Regions from separate parts of the Micromonospora sp. NPDC002389 genome, predicted to be linked through region 4. Evidence: riboswitches for the same ligand, from Rfam matches in the RefSeq annotation. Region 4 holds a riboswitch; each other region holds the start of a gene.

Evidence for each region. Region 4 has a riboswitch for cobalamin ahead of ABT008_RS29430 (ABC transporter substrate-binding protein). Riboswitches for the same ligand answer to the same signal wherever they lie in the genome.
Region 1: linked by a shared signal. The riboswitch ahead of metE (5-methyltetrahydropteroyltriglutamate--homocysteine S-methyltransferase) and the one ahead of ABT008_RS29430 (ABC transporter substrate-binding protein) in region 4 are both predicted to bind cobalamin.
Region 2: linked by a shared signal. The riboswitch ahead of bluB (5,6-dimethylbenzimidazole synthase) and the one ahead of ABT008_RS29430 (ABC transporter substrate-binding protein) in region 4 are both predicted to bind cobalamin.
Region 3: linked by a shared signal. The riboswitch ahead of ABT008_RS19955 (energy-coupling factor ABC transporter permease) and the one ahead of ABT008_RS29430 (ABC transporter substrate-binding protein) in region 4 are both predicted to bind cobalamin.

The regions. Positions count from the first base shown of each region.
Region 1 covers NZ_JBEOWP010000008.1:30,242-33,599, forward strand. The annotation lists gene ABT008_RS16835 (FecCD family ABC transporter permease) at 19-1,107, opposite strand; cobalamin riboswitch at 1,273-1,485, shown strand; gene metE (5-methyltetrahydropteroyltriglutamate--homocysteine S-methyltransferase) at 1,607-3,358, shown strand, end outside.
Region 2 covers NZ_JBEOWP010000019.1:10,474-13,831, reverse strand. The annotation lists gene ABT008_RS26840 (VOC family protein) at 58-795, shown strand; gene bluB (5,6-dimethylbenzimidazole synthase) at 817-1,452, opposite strand; cobalamin riboswitch at 1,493-1,694, opposite strand; gene ABT008_RS26830 (MalY/PatB family protein) at 1,763-2,920, shown strand; gene ABT008_RS26825 (TetR/AcrR family transcriptional regulator) at 2,978-3,358, shown strand, end outside.
Region 3 covers NZ_JBEOWP010000010.1:44,191-47,548, forward strand. The annotation lists gene ABT008_RS19945 (YncE family protein) at 1-19, shown strand, start outside; gene ABT008_RS19950 (roadblock/LC7 domain-containing protein) at 209-628, shown strand; cobalamin riboswitch at 721-895, shown strand; gene ABT008_RS19955 (energy-coupling factor ABC transporter permease) at 926-1,618, shown strand; gene ABT008_RS19960 (energy-coupling factor ABC transporter substrate-binding protein) at 1,615-1,944, shown strand; gene cbiQ (cobalt ECF transporter T component CbiQ) at 1,944-2,687, shown strand; gene ABT008_RS19970 (energy-coupling factor ABC transporter ATP-binding protein) at 2,684-3,358, shown strand, end outside.
Region 4 covers NZ_JBEOWP010000027.1:30,225-33,582, reverse strand. The annotation lists gene ABT008_RS29440 (ABC transporter ATP-binding protein) at 1-377, opposite strand, end outside; gene ABT008_RS29435 (iron chelate uptake ABC transporter family permease subunit) at 377-1,369, opposite strand; gene ABT008_RS29430 (ABC transporter substrate-binding protein) at 1,438-2,421, opposite strand; cobalamin riboswitch at 2,453-2,625, opposite strand; gene ABT008_RS29425 (hypothetical protein) at 2,858-3,358, opposite strand, start outside.

The DNA of each region.
Region 1 (3,358 bases), on a different contig from region 4:
TCCTTGACAGGTGGGCGTTCAGGCACCGGAGGCGTGCAGACGGCGGATCAGGACCAGCAGGAAGGGAGCGCCGAGCAGGGAGGTGATGATGCCGATCGGGATCTCCTGCGGGGCCAGCAGCACCCGGGCCAGCACGTCGGCCCAGACCAGCAGGATCGCCCCGAGCAGCGCGGCCACCGGCACCACGCGGACGTGCGGCGCGCCGACGATGCGCCGGGCCAGGTGTGGCACGACCAGGCCGACGAAGCCGATGCTGCCGGCGGCGGAGACCAGGATGCCGACGCTCAGCGAGACCAGCACCAGCAGCCGGAGCCGGAACCGGTCCGGCGAGACGCCCAGGGTGTGCGCGGTCTCGTCGCCGATGGCCAGCACGTCGAGTCGCCGCCCGACGACGGTCAGATAGCCGATGGTGCCGATCAGCACCACCGCGGCGATCAGCAGCAGGGCGTTCCAGCGGGCCAGGCCCAGCGACCCGAGGAGCCAGAACATCACCGACCGGGCGCCCTCGGCGGATCCGGAGGCGAAGATCAGGAAGCTGGTGGTGGCGTACAGCGCGTATCCGACGGCGACACCGGCCAGCAGCAGCCGGATGGAGGTGACCCGGCCGCCGCTGCGCGCGATCAGGAAGACCAGCAGCGACGCGCCGAGCGCGCCGACGAACGCGCTGGTGGAGAGCGCGTACTGGCCGAAGCCGGCACCGGCACCGAACAGGATCGCGGCGGCCGCGCCGCTGGAGGCGCCGGAGTTGATCCCGAGCAGGTACGGGTCGGCGAGCACGTTGCGGACCATGGCCTGCAACGCCACCCCGCAGACCGCCAGCCCGGCGCCGACCAGCATGCCGAGCAGGACCCGGGGCAGCCGGACCTGCCAGACGATCGCCTGCTGCGGCCCGGTCCAGGTGACCTCGCCCGGTACCCCGACGAGGTGGTGCCCGATGATCCGGGCCACCGTGAGCGGGGGGATGCCGATCGCCCCGGCGCCGACCGCGACCAGCCCGGTCAGGACCAGGCCGAGGGTCAGCGCGAGCAGCCAGAGGCCGGTCCGGCGACGCTGCGCCGCCATGCCGAGCACGTCCGTCCGGCTCGTCGGCAGGGTGGTGACGCTCACCGCACTCCCACGCAAAGTCGTTGTTCTTGCCAAGTCTTTGCAAAAACTAACACCATGATCATGCCAGCGGAAGCCGGATGAGTCGTTGTTCACCCGCCGCTCGACACGCCGTCGGGGTGCGGACATCACACCCGCGCGACGGTCGCCGCGCGTGATCCGGACGCTAGGATCCGTGACGGTACTGGTTCGCCCCGGCCGTCCGGTCGGAGCGTCGTAAGAGGGAACCCGGTGTGAATCCGGGACTGCCCCGCAGCGGTGAGTGGGAACGACCGCCGTCACACGCACTGGACACCTGTCCGGGAAGCGACGGCCAGTAGGGGACCGGCCCAGCCGGTCGCGCCCACGAGTCCGAAGACCTGCCCGTGCCGCGTGCGCAACCGCGCACGCCGCCGTCGGCCCCGCGGGAGGGCCAGGGCGAGGTCGGTCGTCGCACCGTGCCCTCCCCAGCCCTCCTCCGGAGCCGTACCGCCGGACCTCGAGGGAAGGGAACCCTGGCGACATGACCACTCCGTTCGGCACGAGCACCGTGCTCGGCTACCCGCGCATCGGCCCGCGCCGTGAACTCAAGACCGCGGTCGAGGGCTACTGGGCCGGCCGCATCGACGAGCCGACCCTGCGGGCCGCCGCCGCGCAGGTGCGTGAGCAGACCTGGCGTACGTTGCACGACGCCGGCCTGTCCGCCGTACCGTCCAACACGTTCTCGTTCTACGACCACGTGCTCGACGCGGCCGTCACGGTCGACGCCGTACCCGACCGGTTCCGCCGGCTCGGCCTCGGGGAGCTGGACACCTACTTCGCCATGGCGCGCGGCACCGCGCAGGAGCCGCCGCTGGAGATGACGAAGTGGTTCGACACCAACTACCACTACCTGGTGCCCGAGATCGGCCCGGACACCGTCTTCGCCGCCCGGGCCGACAAGCCGCTGACCGAGTACGGGCGGGCGCGGGCGCTCGGCATCACCACCCGCCCGGTCCTGGTCGGTCCGGCGACCCTGCTGCTGCTGTCCAAGCCCACGGCCGACGCGCCGGACGGGTTCCGCCCGTTCGACCGGCTGGAGGACCTGGTTGACGTCTACGCCGACCTGCTGGCCGCGCTCGCCGACGTCGGGGTGCCGTGGGTCCAGCTCGACGAACCGGCGTACGTCGGCGACCGGTCCGACGCCGAGATCCGCGCCCTCGGTGCCGCGTACGCCCGGCTCGGCGGGCTGACCCACCGGCCCCGCCTGTTCGTCGCCGCCTACTTCGGCGAACTGGGCGACGCGCTGCCCGCGCTGCTGGACACGCCGATCGAGGCGATCGGTCTGGACCTGGTCGCCGGGCCCGGTGACCTGGACCGGCTCGCCGGCCACGGCGCGCTGCCGGGCCGGACCGTGGTCGCCGGGCTGGTCGACGGTCGCAACGTGTGGCGGACCAACCTGCGGGCCGCCGCGGCCGTCGGCGCCACCCTCACCGGGCTCGCCGACACCGTCGCCGTGTCGACCTCCTGCTCGCTGCTGCACGTGCCGGTGGACCTGGCCGCCGAGACCGATCTCGACCCTCGGCTGCGGGAACGGTTGGCGTTCGCCCGGCAGAAGGTCGACGAGGTGGTCGCGCTCGGCCGGGTGCTGCGCGACGGGGTGGGCGAGCTGCCCGCCGCGCCCCCGCCGGTCCCGGCGCAGTGGCGCGACGACGCGGTCCGCGCCCGCCTGGAGGCGCTGCGGCCCGAGCACACCCGGCGCGGCCCGTACCCGCAGCGCGCCGACGCCCAACGCCGCCGCCTCGGGCTGCCCGCGCTGGCGACCACCACCATCGGGTCGTTCCCGCAGACCGAGGCGCTGCGCCGGGCCCGGGCCGCGCACCGGGCCGGTCGCCTCGACGCGGCCGGTTACGCCGAGCGGATGCGGGCCGAGATCGCCGAGGTGGTGGCCGAACAGGAACGGCTCGGGCTGGACGTGCTCGTGCACGGCGAGCCGGAGCGCAACGACATGGTGCAGTACTTCGCCGAGCACCTCGACGGCTTCGCCGCCACCGCCCACGGCTGGGTCCAGTCGTACGGCTCCCGGTGCGTACGCCCGCCGATCCTCTACGGCGACGTGACCCGGCGCGAACCGATCACGGTGGCCTGGTCCCGGTACGCCCAGTCGCTCACCGACCGGCCGGTCAAGGGCATGCTCACCGGCCCGGTGACCATCCTGGCCTGGTCGTTCGTCCGGGTGGACCAGCCGCTGGCGGAGACCGCCCGGCAGGTCGCGCTGGCCCTGCGCGACGAGGCG
Region 2 (3,358 bases), on a different contig from region 4:
GTATCGACCAGTGTCAAGTGAATCGAATTCGACTCGCGATGCCGCTAGCATCGCCGGATGGCAACACGGCTCGTACAGATCAACATGAAGGCCCGGGACGACTCCGCGTTGGGCGCTTTCTGGGCGGAGGCGCTCGGTTGGGGGATCTCCAGCGAGGAGCCCGGCGTCACCAACCTCGAACCCGAGGGCGTCGCCTATCCCGACCCGATCGCCGTCTTCGTCGACCTCGTCGTCTCCGCCGAACCCAAGACGGCGAAGAACCGCGTGCACCTCGACCTCGCCACCACCTCGGCGGACCACCACGCCGCGACGGTCGCGCGCCTGAAGGATCTCGGCGCCACCCTCGCGGACGTGGGCCAGGGTGACGTCCCGTGGACGGTGCTGGCCGACCCGGAGGGCAACGAGTTCTGCGTCCTGGACCCCCGCCCGCCGCACCGGGACATCGGACCGGTCGCCGCCGTCGTGGTCGACTGCGCGGACCCGCGCGCCATGGCCGACTTCTGGAGCACCGCCACGGACTGGCGTCTGCACGAGGTGACCGACCGTGCGGCGGTGCTGCGCTCCGCTGCGGACGTGGGTCCGTACCTGCAGTTCCTGCGTACGCCCGACGTGAAGACCGGGTGGAACCGGGTCCACCTCGACGTCCGCCCGTACCCCGGTGACGACCCGCAGGCCGAGGCGGCCAGGCTGCGGGCTCTCGGTGCCACCACCGTGGACGTGGGCCGCGACGATCTGCCGTGGACGGTCCTGGCCGACCCGGAGGGCAACGAGTTCTGCCTCCTCGCCCCCGGCTGACGCACCCTCGCGCCGTCGGGGTCAGTGGCCCGAAGGCTCCCAGCGGTCCCGGTGCACCGCTGCCCGCCAGGGACGGCGCTGCCGCCAGCCGTGTCGCTCCAGGTCCGGCACCTGCTCCAGGTGGGTGACCGGACCCAGGCACAGCCAGGCCACCGGGCGGACACCCGCCGGGATCCGCAACAGCTCCTGCACGAACGGCTCCCGGTAGAACGACACCCAGCCCACGCCGAGCCGCTCGGCCGTGGCCGCCAGCCACAGGTTCTGGATGGCCAGGCACACCGAGTACAGGCCGGCGTCGGCGATGGCGTGCCGACCCAGCACCGCCGGGGATCCCCGGTCCGGGTCGTACGTCACCACGACCGACAGGGTCGACTCCAGCACCCCGTCGATCTTGATCCGGCAGAACCGGCGCGCCTCCTCCCCGTTCAGGGTCGCGGCGAAGACGTCCCGCTCCTGCTGCACGTGGCGGTGGAACTCCGCCCGCAGCGCGGGATCGCTGACCAGGATGAAGTCCCACGGCTGCGACAGACCGACGCTGGGCGCGGCGTGCGCGGCGGCCAGCACCCGATCGAGGACCTCGGCCGGGATCGGCGCGCCGGTGAACTGACCGCGTACGTCCCGACGGGCGTGGATGACCTCGTACACTTCGTTGATCATGGGCAGGCTCCCGCTGCGCTCCAGGCCCTGGCCACGGCGCAGGGCAACCAGGCGCGAGGCCGGTCTTCGGACTTCCGGATCGTCACCTCACCGCCCGCCTTCCCAGCCCGTGCGGGCCAGTGGCTGCGCGTGACGCGCGTGGGCGGCAGCTCCCCGGTCACCGCGGCGGGCCCGTGCCGGATTCTCACCGGCTTCCCGATTCTCCCCACCACGGGTGGGGCACCTCGCAACAGTTCGTGCCGCCGAGCACCCTACCGGACACCGTCGTCCGTCGGCGTTGCCGGAAGATCGAGTCACTAGTCTCGCTGTCGTGACCTCCGAGACCACACCCCTGCGGCAGCTCACCCTGGAACAGCTCCGAAAGCGGACGAGCGAGAAGTGGCGCGCCTACCCGAGCGACGTGCTGCCGATGTTCGTGGCGGAGATGGACGCGCCGCTGGCCGGGCCGGTCGTCGACGCGATCACCGAGGCCGTCCGGCGCGGCGACACGGGCTACCCCGCCGGCACCGACTACGCCGAGGCGCTGGCCGCCTTCGCCCGCGACCGGTGGGACTTCGACGGCATCGCGGTACAACGCACCACGATGGTCCCGGACGTGATGAGCGGCATCGTCGAGGTCCTCGACGTGATCTGTGGCCCGACCGACGCCGTCGTGGTCAACTGCCCGGTCTACGCGCCGTTCTACCAGGTCGTGGGGCGCACCGGTCGACCCATCGAGGAGGCCCCGCTCGGCGAGGACGGTCGGCTCGACATGGCGGTCCTGGACGAGGCGTTCCGGCGCGCGGCACGTCGTGGCTCCCGGCCCGCGTACCTGCTGTGCAGCCCGCACAACCCGACCGGCACGGTGCACACCGCCGACGAACTCGCCGAGGTCGCCGCGCTGGCGGGCCGGCATGGTGTCCGCGTCGTGGTCGACGAGATCCATGCGCCGCTGGTGCTGCCGGGGGCGAGATTCACGCCGTACCTGAGCGTGCCGGGCGCCGAGAACGGCTTCTCGGTCATCTCCGCCTCCAAGGCGTGGAACCTCGCCGGTCTCAAGGCCGCCGTCGCCGTCGCCGGACCCACGGCAGTCGACGATCTCGCCCGCATCCCCGCCTGGGTCAACGAGAGCCCCAGCCACGTCGGTGTGCTGGCCCACGTCGCCGCCCTGCGGGACGGCGTCGGATGGCTCGACGCCCTCCTGGCCGATCTCGACGAGAACCGTCGCCTGTTCACCCGGCTGCTGGCCGACCACCTCCCGGCGGTGCGGTACCGGCCCGGCGAGGGCACCTATCTGGCCTGGCTCGACTGCCGCGCCCTCGGCCTCGGCGACGACCCCGCCGCGACCTTCCTCGATCGCGGACGGGTGGCGCTCAGTCCCGGCCCGGTCTTCGGCACCGGCGGCGCGGGACACGCGCGGTTCAACCTCGGCACCACCCCGGAGCTGGTCACCGAAGGAGTGCGACGAATGGCCGAGGCGCTCAGCTGACGCCGGTGGCACTGCCGGCCCGGCCTGACGATGCTCCGGGTTGCTACCGTGGTGAACATGTATGCACCCGAGGATCGCACCGCGAAGGCGATCATTCGGGATACCGCTCTGGAGCTCTTCGGCGAGCAGTGGCCGACGGCGGCGTCGCTCAAGCAGGTGGCGGAGCGCGCGGGAGTCTCGCAGTCGCTCATCATCAAGCACTACGGGTCGCGGGAGGGCCTGGTCGCCGCCGTCGACGCGCACGTGCTGGGCGTGCTGGGTAACGCGCTGGAGGCGCTCGCCGAGACGGCCGGTTCCGGTCCGCCCGACGGTTTCCTCGCGTCGGCCGACGCGCTGTCCTCTCCGGCGGCCACCCGGTATCTCGCGCACCTGCTCGTCGGCACCACGTCGCGCTCGGTCGAGGCGTACCGGATGTTGCAGGGGTTCGCCGACTCGCTG
Region 3 (3,358 bases), on a different contig from region 4:
CCCGGTGCCGTCGTCCTGAGCGGGAATCACCGTCGGTCAGAGGAGCGATTCCCGGTGTGACCGTGACGTCCGACCCGTCCGATTAGGGTGACCAGCGTCGTCGTACGTTAGGGGGATCAGGGAACCGGATCCGGGGGAGTGTCAGCCCCCTGAGGCCGCGTCTTCTCTGGTACGAACGTAGGAGTTTCGACGAGAGGACAGCGCCCTTATGACCCATGCCCTGGTCACCGCCGAGAACCTCAGCGCCGCGCTGGACGACATCGTGGATCGCGTGCCCGGTGCCAAGTTCGCGGTGGTGCTCTCCCCGGACGGCATCATGCTGGGGGCCTCGCGGGGCATCGACGAGGAGATCGCCGAGCAACTGTCCAGTGTGGTCTGTGGTCTCCAGGCGTTGGGTCTGGCTGCCGCACGATTGTGCGGTGAGGGTGAGCTGCACCAGGTGGTGGTGCAGATGTCGCGGGCGTTCCTGTTCCACGCCACCACCGGCAACGGGGCGATCCTCACCGTCGGTATCGACGGCTCGGCCGAGGTGGGGGACATGGCGTACGAGGTCGCCCTCTTCTGCGCCAGGGCCGGGCATCACCTGCCGGTGTACGTGGAGCCGGCGCCCCACCTGACCGGGCGGTGACCTACCCGGGAATCGTCGTGACAAACGGCACTCTTCGACCGCGTCCGGCCGCTGGGGCATCGATGAGTCTTGTGCGCCGGTGCGCGGAACGGATAACGTCTCGCCGTCGCGGTAATGGGAAGCCGGTGTGAGACCGGCGCGGCCCTCGCCACTGTGACCGGGGAGTTCACTCCGACTTGTACGCCACTGGGTCCGTGGAGGACCTGGGAAGGCCGGAGTACGCGACGATCCGGGAGCCAGGAGACCGACCCCGACGTGTGATCTCGTCCACGAGGTGTTGGAAGGGGAGGTCGACTCATGCACATCGCTGAGGGCTACCTACCACCGGTGCAGGCGGCGGCATGGTTCGCGGTCTCGACACCGTTCGTCATCCACGGTGCGCGCAACCTGGTCCAGCAGGTCCGCGCGAACCCCGACGCGAAGCTGTTGCTCGGCGCGGCCGGGGCGTTCACCTTCGTCCTGTCGGCGCTGAAGATCCCTTCGGTGACCGGGTCCTGTTCTCATCCGACCGGTGTGGGTCTCGGTGCGATCCTGTTCCGAGCCCCCGTGATGAGTGTGCTCGGCACGATCGTGCTGCTGTTCCAGGCACTGCTGCTGGCTCACGGCGGGTTGAGCACGCTCGGCGCGAACGTCTTCTCGATGGCCATCGTCGGCCCCTGGGTGGCCTTCGGCGTGTACGCGCTGATCCGCCGGCTCGGTGGCGGCCTCGGCATCTCGGTGTTCTTCGCCGCGGCCCTGGCCGACCTGGCGACCTACTGCGTGACCAGCGCCCAGCTCGCGCTGGCCTTCCCGGACCCGGATTCGGGCTTCGTCGGCGCGCTGGCCAAGTTCGGTTCCATCTTCGCGGTCACCCAGATCCCGCTGGCGATCAGCGAGGGCCTGCTCACCGTCCTGGTGGTGCGGTTGCTGGTCCGGGTGAGCCCGCAGGAACTCCGCCGGCTCGGCATTCTGCGCCGTCCGGCCCCGACGACCGAGGGAGCGGTGGCGTGAAGTCGTTCGGCCGGACCAACCTGTTGTTGCTGCTCGCCGTGGTGGCGTTGGCGGTGGCGCCGCTGGTGCTGGGTCTCGGCAGCGGCGAGGAGCCGTTCGCCGGGGCGGATGCCCTCGCCGAGGAGGCGATCGTCAACGACCACCCCGACTACGAGCCGTGGTTCAGCTCGATCTACGAGCCGCCGTCGGGTGAGATCGAGTCGGCGTTGTTCGCGCTCCAGGCCGCCCTCGGCGCCGGGTTCCTCGGCTACTACTTCGGGGTCGCCCGGACCCGGCAGCGGCTGCGTGGCGAGCAGACCGCGACCGGGGAGAAGACCACCGACTAGTGCTCGCGTTGGACGTGGCGGCGTACGCCAGCCCCTGGCGACGCCGCCACCCGGCGGAGAAGGCCCTGTTGGCCCTGGGGCTGTTGGGCTGCGCGTTGCTCCTGCCACCGTGGCCGGGTGCCCTGGTGGTGGGCCTGACCGCGGCGGCGGCGTTGCTCGGGCCGGCGGCGCTGCCGCCGCGCCTGCTGGTCCGGGCGGCCCGGACCCCGCTGTTGTTCATCCTGACCGGCTCGGTGCCGATGCTGGTGGCGGTCTCCGGTCCGACGCGCGTGCGGTGGGCGCCGGAGGGGCTGGTGACGGCCGCCGCGACCGCCGGTCGGGCCTGCGCCGCGCTGCTCTGCCTGCTGCTGTTCGCCGCCACCACGCCGCTCGCCGACGTGCTGCCCCGACTGCAGCGTCTCGGGGTGCCCAGCGCGGTCACCGAGGTGGCCGCGCTGATCTATCGGATGTTGTTCCTGCTGTTGGAGAGCGTGCACGCGGTGCGGCAGGCCCAGGCGGCCCGGCTGGGGTACCGGACCTGGGCCAGCACCTACCGGTCGCTGGCCGGGCAGGCGGGCGCGGTCTTCGTCCGGGCGTTCTCGCTGGCCCGGCGCTGGGAGGAGGGGTTGGCGCTGCGCGGTTACACCGGCTCGTTGGCGGTACGCACCGAGGTCCGCCGGCCGTCGGCGGCGTTCCTGGCGGTCACCGTGCTGCTGTTGGCGGCGGTGGTGCTGGCCACCCGGCTGCTGGTGGCGCTCGCGTGAGCAGCGACCCGCCGCTGTTGGAGCTGCGCGGCGTCAGCTTCGGGTACGAGGCGGAGCGGCCGGTGCTGACCGACGCCGACCTGCGGGTGCCGGCCGGGCGGCGGATGGCCGTGCTGGGGCCCAACGGCGGTGGCAAGACGACCCTGTTCCGGCTGATGGTCGGCGCGTTGGCCGCCGACGCGGGCACGGTGCTGGTCGGCGGGGTGCCGCTGCGCCGGACCCGGTCCGGGCTGCTCGACGTGCGCCAGCAGGTGCAACTGGTGCTCCAGGACCCCGACGACCAGTTGTTCGCCGCGACCGTCTTCCAGGACGTCTCGTTCGGGCCGGTCAACCTCGGCCTGGACGACGCGCGGGTGCGGCAGCGCTGTGCCGAGGCGCTGGCGGCGTTGGAGATCACCGACCTCGCCGACCGCCCCACCCACCTGCTCTCGTACGGCCAGCGCAAGCGGGTGGCGATCGCCGGGGCGGTGGCGTTGCGGCCCCGGGTGCTGATCCTGGACGAGCCGACCGCCGGGCTCGACCCGTCGGGGGTGGAGGCGCTGCTGCGGACGCTCGACGCCCTGCACCGGGCCGGCACCACGCTGCTGCTCGCCACGCACGACGTGGACCTGGCGTACCGGTGGGCCGACGAGCGGGTGCTGGTGGCGGGTGGCCGGATCCGGCAGGGCGTG
Region 4 (3,358 bases):
TCGACGCGGTCGAGCGCGTCGGCGGCGGCGGCCCGGTCGGTGTCGGTGTCCGACCAGCGGGAACGGCGGTGCGGGGTACGGCCGAGCAACACCACGTCGAGGGCGGTCAGATCGAGGTCGGTCTCGGCGTACTGGGCGAGCAGGGCCATCCGCCGCGCCACGGTGGCACGCGGCAGCCCGGCCACGTCGTCGCCCGCGACGGTCACGGTCCCGGATCGGGGGGTGATCAACCCGGCGACGACCCGCAGCAGGGTGGTCTTGCCGGACCCGTTGGGGCCGAGCAGTCCGACCAGGGTGCCGCGCGGCGCCGAGCAGGTGACGCCGTCGAGGAGTCGAGCGGCCGGCACCGACCACGAGACGTCGTGGATGTCCAGCATCAGGTGTTCCGGTCCCCTCGGCGCAGCAGTAGCACGAACGCGGGCACCCCGAGCAGGGCGGTCAGCACGCCCACCGGTAGCTCACGGGGGTCGAACAGGGTCCTGGCCGCGGTGTCCACCCAGATCAGGAAGATCGCTCCGGCGAGCACGACGACCGGCAGCAGCCTGCGGTGGTCGGGGCCGGTGAACCGCCGCACGGCGTGCGGCAGGATCAGGCCGACGAACCCGATCGCGCCGCTTATCGAGACCAGCACGGCGGTCAGCAGGGCCGTGGTGACCAGCAGCAGCCACCGGACCCGCCGAACGTCCACGCCGAGGGCGGCGGCGGCCTCCTCACCGAACGCGAACGCGTTGAGCGCGCGGGCACACCGGAGGATCACGGCGAACCCCACCGCGAGCAGCGGCGTCGCCCACGCCAGTGCGGTCCAGTCGACGCGGGCGAGCGAGCCGGACAGCCAGAAGGTGATGGTCTGGGTCGCGTGCGGGTGGGCCGCCCAGATGATCACGAACGTCGTCAACGCGGCGCACAGCTGCGCGACGGCGACCCCGGCCAGCACCACCCGGGTCGGTCGCAGCACCGCGCGCTGGCCGGCGGCGGCGACCACGACGGCGAACGCGGCGAGCGCCCCCACGAACGCGCCCCCGGTGAGCGCCGCGGCACCCGCGCCGAGGCCCAGGACCAGGACGGCGACGGCACCCAGCGACGCCCCGGAGGAGACACCCAACAGGTACGGGTCGGCGAGCGGGTTGCGGGTGACGGTCTGCATGACCGCCCCGCAGGCGGCGAGGCCGGCCCCGACCACGGCGGCGCCCAGCACCCTCGGCAGCCGCAGCTCCCACACGATGTGGTCGCGCAGCAGCGGCACGTCGGCGCTCGTCAGGCCGAGATGATTGGTGATGACCAGCCACACGGTGCCCAGCGACAGGTCTGCCGGCCCCACCGTCACCGCCGCGGCCACCGACAACACCAGGCCGACCGCGAGTACGACCACCACGGCCACCATGCGCACCGCTCGGACCGGCTTCGCCGGAGTCTGCGCCGGCCGGGTGGTGACGGTGGTCAGCTGCTCACCCCGCCGACGCCCCGGGCCAGTGCCTCCACCGCGAGGACGTTCCGCACACCGGCCGAGGTGGAGGAGAAGGCCAGGGTGACGTACCGCTTGTCCTTGACGGCGGGCAGGTCCTTGAGCGCCGGGTGCTTCTCGAGGAACGCCTGCTTGGCGGCGGCGGTGTCCCAGCTCGCGTCGACGAGCACGATCACGTCCGGGTTGCGCTCGACGACGGCCTCCCAGTTGGTGTCGGCCCAACTGCCGGTCAGGTCGTCGAAGATGTTGGTGACCCCGGCCGCAGACATGATCATGGCCGGGCCGCCGCAGCAGGCGCCGGCACTGGGCGCGTCGTTGCCGCCGTCCCACCACAGCACCCGCGTGCCCTTCGCATCCGCCGACACGTCCGCGATGCGCTGCTTCTGGTCGGCGATCAGCGTCTCGGCCCGCTCCGCGACGCCGAAGATCGCGGCGATCTCCCGGATCTCGGCGAACACGTCGTCGATCGTCAGCTTCGCCGGTCGCGTCTCCTTCGGACATCCGGCGGCGGAGACGTACGTGCCCACACCGAGCTTCTGCCACTCGGCACGGTCACCGGCCCCCTCGTCGCCGAACGCGCTCGCGAAGGAGCCGTAGACGAAGTCAGGCTCCAGTTCGAGCAACTTCTCCTTCGACGGGTACTCCTTGGCCAGTACCGGCACCTTCGCGTACGCGGCGGCATACTCGGGCAGCACCTGGTCGTCGAGGTAGGCGGTGCCGGCCATCCGGTCCTCCAGGCCGAGCGCCAGCATGATCTCGGTGGCGGGCTGGTTCATCGTCACCGCCCGCGCCGGAGGGCTCGGGACCACGACCGGTACGCCGCAGTTGGTGAACTCCACAGGCCCGGCAGCGGACGCCGTGGCAGCCGGATCACTGTCACCGGTCGTGGCGCAGCCACCGACCAGGACGAGTACGACGGAGAGCGGCGCGGCAACGCGCCAGGACGCAGGGAACCGCATAGCGGGACCACCTTCCAGCACCTCGTGGACGGGTCGTACAGGTGCCGTGGCCGGTCTCCTGGCTGACGGGTGGTGCGCTGGCGACCGGCCTTCCCAGGCATACGCCCAGTGACCTTGCGGTGGCCTCCAGCATCCCGATCACAGTGGCGAGGGCCGCACCGGTCTCACACCGGCTTCCCGAGCACCACGGCGAGGCCACCCTAACCAAAGCAGGCAGCACCGTCACCGTGGCCTAGATCATGGTGAGAGTCCACGTTGTGGGGTTACCGCTACCGGAGATACCTTCGCGACACAACGCTGGAGGTCTCTCCGCGAGGAGCCGCGACTACCAGGCGCTGCATGGCTCCACGACTCGTCGGTGTTCCGCTGGCTCGCTCCGTCAACCGGTGGCAGCCGATCGCCGTGACAACAGCAATCGTTGACGACCTCGCGATCGTCACGGCCTTTGGGATTCGGCCGCTTTCTGCGACAAGAGTTCCCCGGGAAAGACCACTCGGCATGAAGGCGGTGCCGCCATACCTCCGGCAGGCTGACACGCCGCATCATCCCAGACCTTGCGCACCGCCTGGACAAGCTCAACGACCTCGTGAGCTATACGTGCACCGCGCGACCTGCTGTCTTCCCACATCACGTCCCGCCAGCCACCGTCCGATGTACGCCGCTCTGAGTTCACGAGCGGCCGCAGTTGGCCTTGCAGGGCATGCTCAAGCGCCAGGCCCACGGCATCGGACCCAAATCGCGCTGCCAAGGGCTGGGCCTCCACGAGCATCGGCCAGGCGACTACGACGACTCGGTGCCAGATCTCGGGCGGAAAAGTGTTGGCCAGATGATGGCTCTCCCCCACCGGGAGATCGCGCAACCGTCGCTCCGCCTCACGCGTCTGGCCTACGTAGAGCAGGCCCCACCGGAGCCAGACGCCGTAGATGACTGGCCCACT